One region of the Streptomyces sp. NPDC002886 genome, then DNA from elsewhere that is predicted to be linked to it. Evidence: riboswitches for the same ligand, from Rfam matches in the RefSeq annotation. Region 1 holds a riboswitch; the other holds the start of a gene.
The links. A riboswitch is a leader RNA that binds a small molecule or an ion and turns the genes downstream of it on or off. The one in region 1 is predicted to bind ZMP and ZTP.
Positions count from the first base shown of each region.

Region 2: linked by a shared signal. The riboswitch ahead of glyA (serine hydroxymethyltransferase) and the one ahead of ACFYYB_RS04715 (bifunctional 5,10-methylenetetrahydrofolate dehydrogenase/5,10-methenyltetrahydrofolate cyclohydrolase) in region 1 are both predicted to bind ZMP and ZTP.

Region 1 covers NZ_JBIAPV010000001.1:1,038,385-1,041,775, forward strand. Annotated here, with positions in the region: gene ACFYYB_RS04710 (peptide MFS transporter) at 1-469, opposite strand, end outside; gene ACFYYB_RS04715 (bifunctional 5,10-methylenetetrahydrofolate dehydrogenase/5,10-methenyltetrahydrofolate cyclohydrolase) at 606-1,451, opposite strand; ZMP/ZTP riboswitch at 1,552-1,652, opposite strand; gene ACFYYB_RS04720 (class I SAM-dependent methyltransferase) at 1,742-2,503, shown strand; gene ACFYYB_RS04725 (RNA polymerase sigma factor) at 2,717-3,391, shown strand, end outside.
Region 2 covers NZ_JBIAPV010000003.1:924,569-927,959, reverse strand. Annotated here, with positions in the region: gene rocD (ornithine--oxo-acid transaminase) at 1-859, opposite strand, end outside; ZMP/ZTP riboswitch at 969-1,059, shown strand; gene glyA (serine hydroxymethyltransferase) at 1,095-2,375, shown strand; gene trpS (tryptophan--tRNA ligase) at 2,601-3,391, shown strand, end outside.

The DNA.
Region 1 (3,391 bases):
CGCGCCGCTGGTCGTCGTCGGCGGCGTACAGCCGGCCGACCAGCGCGGAGATGTTCGGCTTGAGCAGGCCGGTGCCGATGACGATGAGGACCAGCCCGGGCCAGACGAAGACCGGGTTCGGGACGGCCATCAGGACGTGGCCGGCCATGATGACCACACCGCCCCACAAGACGGCCCGCCGGGCGCCGAGGAAGCGGTCGGCGATCCAGCCGCCGGGCAGCGCCAGCAGCGAGATCATGGCCATGTAGACGCCTTCCACGGCCTCGGCGGTGCCCTCGTGGAGGCCCATGCCGCCGTGGCCGCGGGAGGCGGCGAGGAAGTGCACGAGGATCGCGACCATGCCGTAGAGGCTGAAACGCTCCCACAGCTCGGCGAGGACGAGGGTGGCGAGTCCGCGCGGGTGGCGCTTCCCGCCCACCGCCGCCGCGTCCGGTGCTGCGTCCGGCGCCGGGGGCTTCTGCATATCCATCGAAGGCTTCACATATTCAGTGGAGCCCCGCGACACCGGACCGGGATCGGCCTTTCGGCCTGTTACCGCGGGAAACGGAACGCCCCGGACCGAAGGGCCCGGGGCGTTCGTCGTAGCGGAGGGAGCAGGGCGCGGGTCAGAGGTCCGCGAGGGCCAGACCGGCCTGCGCGGCGGCGGCCTGGACGGTCTGCTCCAGCAGCACCGCGATGGTCATCGGGCCGACGCCGCCCGGGACCGGGGTGATCAGGGAGGCGCGGGCCGCGGCCGACTCGAAGTGGACGTCGCCGACGTTGCCCTCGTTGTAGCCGGCGTCCAGGACCACGGCGCCCGGCTTGATGTCCTCGCCGCGGATGAACTCGGCCTTGCCGACGGCGGCGACCAGCACGTCCGCCTGGCGGACGATGGACGGCAGGTCCACGGTGCGGGAGTGGCAGTAGGTGACGGTGGCGTTCTGCTCCAGGAGCAGCATCCCGGCGGGCTTGCCCAGGATCGCGCTGCGGCCCACGACCACGGCGTGCTTGCCGGTCAGGTCCACGTCGTAGGCCTCCAGCAGCCGCATGATGCCGCCGGGGGTGCAGGAGACGAAGCCCGGCAGGCCGAAGCCCATGGCGGCGAAGGAGTGCATGGTGACCCCGTCGACATCCTTGCCCGGGGCGATGGCCTCGAAGGCGGCGCGCTCGTCGATGTGGTGCGGGACGGGGTGCTGGAGCAGGATGCCGCTGATCTCCGGGTCCTCCGAGAGGGCGGTCAGGGTGGCGACGAGCTCCTCGGTGGTCGTCGCGGCGGGCAGCTCCACGTGGCGGGAGGTGATGCCGGCCTTGGCGCAGCGGTTCTGCTTCATCCGGACGTAGGTGACGGACGCGGGGTCCTCGCCGACGAGCACGGTGGCCAGGCACGGCGCGGTACCGGTGCGCTCGGTGATCTTCGCGGCGTACTCGGCGGTCCGCTCCGAGATGCGGCGGGCGAGGGCGGTGCCGTCCATCAGCCGGGCGGCCTGGGCGCCGGGAACGTCCGGGGTGGCGGAAACGGTCTGGGCGGTCGTCTGAGTGGTCATGGGGGCTCCTGAGCGTCGCTGCGGGATCGCGGTTCGCCCAGGCGCGCGGCAGTCGACGTACCAGATGCGGGAGTACGCCGGGCCGCTCCCCGGTGGTGATCCACCCGAACGCCAGTCACGGCCCGCGCCCAGTGTAGGCGAACCCCCGCGGGTCCGGGCGTGGGCCCCTGCCCGGCAATCCGGTGGATGACCGGGGCCGGACCTGGGAAGATCGAGGGATGACGCGCACTTTCGACCATCTCGTCGCGGAAGCGGAATCCGTCTCCGTGGACGGCTGGGACTTCTCCTGGCTCGACGGACGCGCCACCGAACAGCGCCCCTCCTGGGGCTACCAGGGCCTCCTGGCCCGGCACCTGGCGCGGGTCGGCTCCGCCCTGGACATCCAGACCGGTGGCGGGGAGGTGCTCGCCGGAGCCGGGCCCCTGCCCCCGCTCACGGTGGCCACCGAATCGTGGCCGCCGAACATCGACAAGGCGACAAGGCTGCTGCACCCGCTGGGCACCGTGGTGGTCGCGGACTCCGACGAGCCGCCGCTGCCGTTCGGTGACGAGGCCTTCGAGTTCGTCTCCAGCCGCCATCCGGTGACGGTCTGGTGGGAGGAGATCGCGCGGGTGCTGAAGCCCGGCGGCACGTACTTCTCCCAGCAGGTCGGGCCGGCGAGCGTCTTCGAGCTCGTGGAGTACTTCCTGGGCCCGCAGCCGGAGGAGGTCCGGCGGGGCCGGCACCCCGACGACGCGGTCGCCGCGGCCACGAAGGCGGGACTGGAGGTGGTCGATCTGCGCTCCGAGCGGCTCCGGACGGAGTTCCATGACATCGGAGCCGTGATCTACTTTCTGAGGAAGGTGATCTGGATGGTGCCGGGCTTCACGGTCGGGCAGCATCGGGACCGGTTGCGCGAGCTGCACGAACAGATCGCGCACGAGGGCCCGTTCGTCGCACACACCGCACGTTTTCTCATCGAAGCCCGCAAAACGGGCTGACAAAACGGGCGGACGCGACCACCCGCGACCGGGTCTCCGGTCACGGCGTGGCGCAGGTCACTCAATTCAGCGCGTAACGAATCTACTCGGGCATGCGATGAACCGACAGGTGTCCTCGTGCGGCCCGGAATACAGACCCCCCTCGGGTCTGTTTCCCGAGTTCGCGCGATGATGTCCCGCCACCCCTTATCTGTTCGCAACGAGAGGCTCCTTGTGTCGCTCAGCCCGTCCCGTACGTTCCCCACGGAAATCGCCGAATCAGAGGCCCTGGTCGCGCTTGTCGAGCGCGGCCGCGAGCAGGGTCACATCAACGGTGATGACGTGCGCCAGGCCTTCGAGGCCGGCCGCATCCCGGTGGACCAGTGGAAGCGGGTCCTGCGCAGCCTGAACCAGGTCCTGGACGAGGAGGGCGTCGCGCTGCACGTCAGCGCCGCCCCCGCCACGAAGGCTCCCGCCAAGAAGGCGCGCAAGGCGGCCGCCGCCCCGGCGCGCGTCGCCAAGAAGGCCACCGCCCCGCCGCGCCTGATCGGTGCGCGCAAGACGGCGGCCCCCGCCACCGCCGCGGCGATATCCGACCCGTCGGCCTCCGGGACCGAGGAGGAGGTGGCGGCAGAGGCCGCCGCCGCGCCGAAGAAGCGTGCGGTCAAGAAGACCGCCGTGAAGAAGACCGCCGTGAAGAAGACGGCCGCCACGAAGAAGACCGCCAAGGACGGCGACGAGGGCGACGCCCCCGTGGCCGAGGGCGAGGACTGGGCGGCCGAGGACCTGGACGAGGGCGACGAGAAGGAGACGCCCAAGACGGGCGGCAGCGCCGGCTTCGTCCTGTCCGACGACGACGAGGACGACGCCCCGGCCCAGACCGTCATGGTCGCCGGCGCCACCGCCGAC
Region 2 (3,391 bases), on a different contig from region 1:
CGAAGGTGGACCCGTGCTCGCCGGGCTTGAACACGCCGAGCACGTCGCGGTCGGCCACCACCGCCGACACCGGCACGACCCCGCCGCCCAGCGCCTTGCCGAGGATGTACACGTCGGGGACGACGTCCTCGTGCTCGCACGCGAAGGTCTTGCCGGTGCGGCCCAGGCCCGACTGGATCTCGTCGGCCATGAACAGGACGTTCCGCTCGCGCGTCAGTTCCCGTACGCCCCGCAGGTACCCGGCCGGCGGCACGAGCACCCCGGCCTCGCCCTGGATCGGCTCCAGGAGCACGGCGACGGTGTTGGAGGTGACGGCGGCGGCGAGCGCGGTGAGGTCCCCGTACGGGACGATCTCGAAGCCGGGGGTGTACGGGCCGAAGTGGTCGCGGGCCTCGTGGTCGGTGGAGAACGACACGATGGTCGTGGTCCGGCCGTGGAAGTTGTCGGCCGCCACCACGATCTTGGCGTGGCCGTCCGGGACGCCCTTGACCTCGTACCCCCACTTGCGGGCGGTCTTCACCGCCGTCTCCACGGCCTCCGCGCCGGTGTTCATCGGCAGGACGGCTTCCTTGCCGCACAGCGCCGCGAGCTCGGTACAGAAGTCCGCGAAGCGGTCGTGGTGGAAGGCGCGGGAGGTCAGGGTGACCCGCTCCAGCTGGGCGCGGGCGGCGTCGAGCAGCCGGCGGTTGCCGTGGCCGAAGTTCAGGGCGGAGTAGCCCGCGAGCATGTCGAGGTAGCGGCGGCCCTCCACGTCGGTCATCCACGCGCCCTCGGCGGTGGCGACGACGACGGGCAGGGGGTGGTAGTTGTGCGCGCTGTGCGCGTCGGCGGAGCGGATGGCATCAGCAGTTGTCGACACGGGGTCTCCGATCGTCCGTCAAGCCGGTGACGAGGGTGGCGTCACTGTCCATCCTCGCTCGAATACCGGACGGAGAAACCTTTCTCGCGGCGTGCCCGCTAAGGTGTCGGACACGCACGGCGACTGGCGCACGGAGAACCAACTCCGGGGGAGCCGTGCGCGCACGACCGCATACAGGGCCGCTCGCCTGGGCCTCGCGGGGACGAGATCCGACATCGACCCCGGAGGAACCGCCATGAGCGCGAACCACCACCCGTACCGCCACCCCGCCCTGCTCGCGACCGACCCCGAGCTGGCGTCCTTCGTCGCCGCCGAGGAAACCCTCCAGGCGGAGACCCTCCGCCTCATCCCGAGCGAGAACTACGTGTCCTCGGCCGTGCTGGAGGCCTCCGGCACGGTGCTGCAGAACAAGTACAGCGAGGGCTACCCGGGCCGCCGCTACTACGAGGGCCAGCAGAACATCGACCGCGTCGAGGCGCTGGCCGTCGAGCGGGCGAAGGGCCTCTTCGGCGTCGACCACGCCAACGTGCAGCCGTACTCCGGCTCGCCCGCCAACCTCGCCGTGTACCTGGCCTTCGCCAAGCCCGGCGACACGGTGATGGGCATGGCGCTGCCGATGGGCGGGCACCTGACGCACGGCTGGGGGGTCTCGGCGACGGGCTCCTGGTTCCGGGGCGTGCAGTACGGGGTCCAGGCGGAGACCGGTCTCATCGACTACGACGCCGTACGGGACCTCGCGCTGGCGGAGCGGCCCAAGCTGATCTTCTGCGGCGGTACGGCGCTGCCCCGCACGATCGACTTCGAGGCCTTCGCCTCGATCGCGAAGGAGGCGGGCTCGGTGCTCGTCGCCGACGTGGCCCACATCGCCGGCCTGATCGCGGGCGGGGCGCACCCCTCCCCGGCGGGTCACGTGGACGTGATCTCCACGACCACCCACAAGACCCTGCGCGGCCCGCGCGGCGCGATGCTGATGTGCCGCGAGGAGCACGCGAAGGCCATCGACAAGGCGGTCTTCCCCGGCCTCCAGGGCGGCCCGCACAACCAGACGACGGCCGGTATCGCGGTCGCGCTCCACGAGGCGGCGCAGCCCTCGTTCGTGTCGTACGCGCACGCGGTCGTGGCCAACGCGAAGGCGCTGGCCGCCGCGCTGCTGGAGCGGGGCTTCGACCTGGTCTCGGGCGGTACGGACAACCACCTGATCCTGATCGACCTCACGGGGAAGTCGGTGTCCGGAAAGATCGCGGCGAAGGCGCTGGACCGGGCGGGGATCGTCGTGAACTACAACACGGTGCCGTTCGACCCGCGCAAGCCGTTCGACCCGTCGGGGATCCGGATCGGCACGCCGTCGCTGACCTCGCGGGGGCTCGGCGTCGAGCACATGCCGGTGGTCGCCGACTGGATCTCGGACTCGGTCTCCGCGGCCGCCAAGGGTGACGAGGCGGCCCTCGGCGCCATCCGCACCCAGGTCGCGGACCTCATGGCCGCCTTCCCGGCCCCGGGCCTCCCGGTCGCCTGACCCGTCCCGGGTGGGGGCCGGTCCCTGCGGGGCCGTCCCCTGCCCGCCCATGCCCCCCGGGCCTCGGCGCGGGAGCAAGGGAAAGCGGTCGCTCGGCCGAGGCAAGATCCGGACGGGGCGCTACCGGGCGGTACCCGGGCGGATGCCGGGCGAGGGGGGTGGGACCCACCGGGTTCCGGCCAGTGGCGGGGCCGAGCCCGGTGTCACACCTGAGAGAATGGAGCCATGGCTTCTGATCGTCCTCGCGCGCTCTCCGGCATCCAGCCCACCTCCGGTTCGTTCCACCTCGGGAACTATCTCGGAGCCATCCGGCAGTACGTCGCCCTCCAGGAGACGCACGACGCCTTCTACATGGTCGTCGACCTGCACGCGATCACCATGCCGCAGGATCCGAAGGATCTGCGCGCCAATACCCGGCTGTCCGCCGCGCAGCTCCTCGCCGCCGGTCTCGACCCCGAGCGCTGCACGCTCTTCATCCAGAGCCACGTGCCCGAGCACGCGCAGCTCGGCTGGGTGATGAACTGCATCACCGGTTTCGGCGAGGCGAGCCGGATGACCCAGTTCAAGGACAAGTCCGCGAAGAACGGCGCCAACAACGCCACCGTCGGCCTGTTCACGTACCCGATCCTCCAGGTCGCCGACATCCTGCTCTACCAGGCGAACTCCGTCCCCGTCGGCGAGGACCAGCGTCAGCACATCGAGCTGACCCGGGACCTGGCCGAGCGCTTCAACCAGCGCTTCGGACAGACCTTCACCCTCCCCGCCGCGCACATCGTCAAGGAGGTCGCGAAGATCTACGACCTCCAGGACCCGGCGATCAAGATGTCGAAGTCGGCCTCCTCGCCCAAGGGCCTGATCAACCTCCTCGACGAGCCCAAGGCCACCGAGAAGAAGATCAAGAGCGCCGTGACCGACACGGAGGCCGTGGTCCGGTTCGACCCGGCCGAGAAGCCCGGCGTCAGCAATCTGCTCACGATCTACTCCACCCTCACGGGCGAGTCGATCCCCGCGCTGGA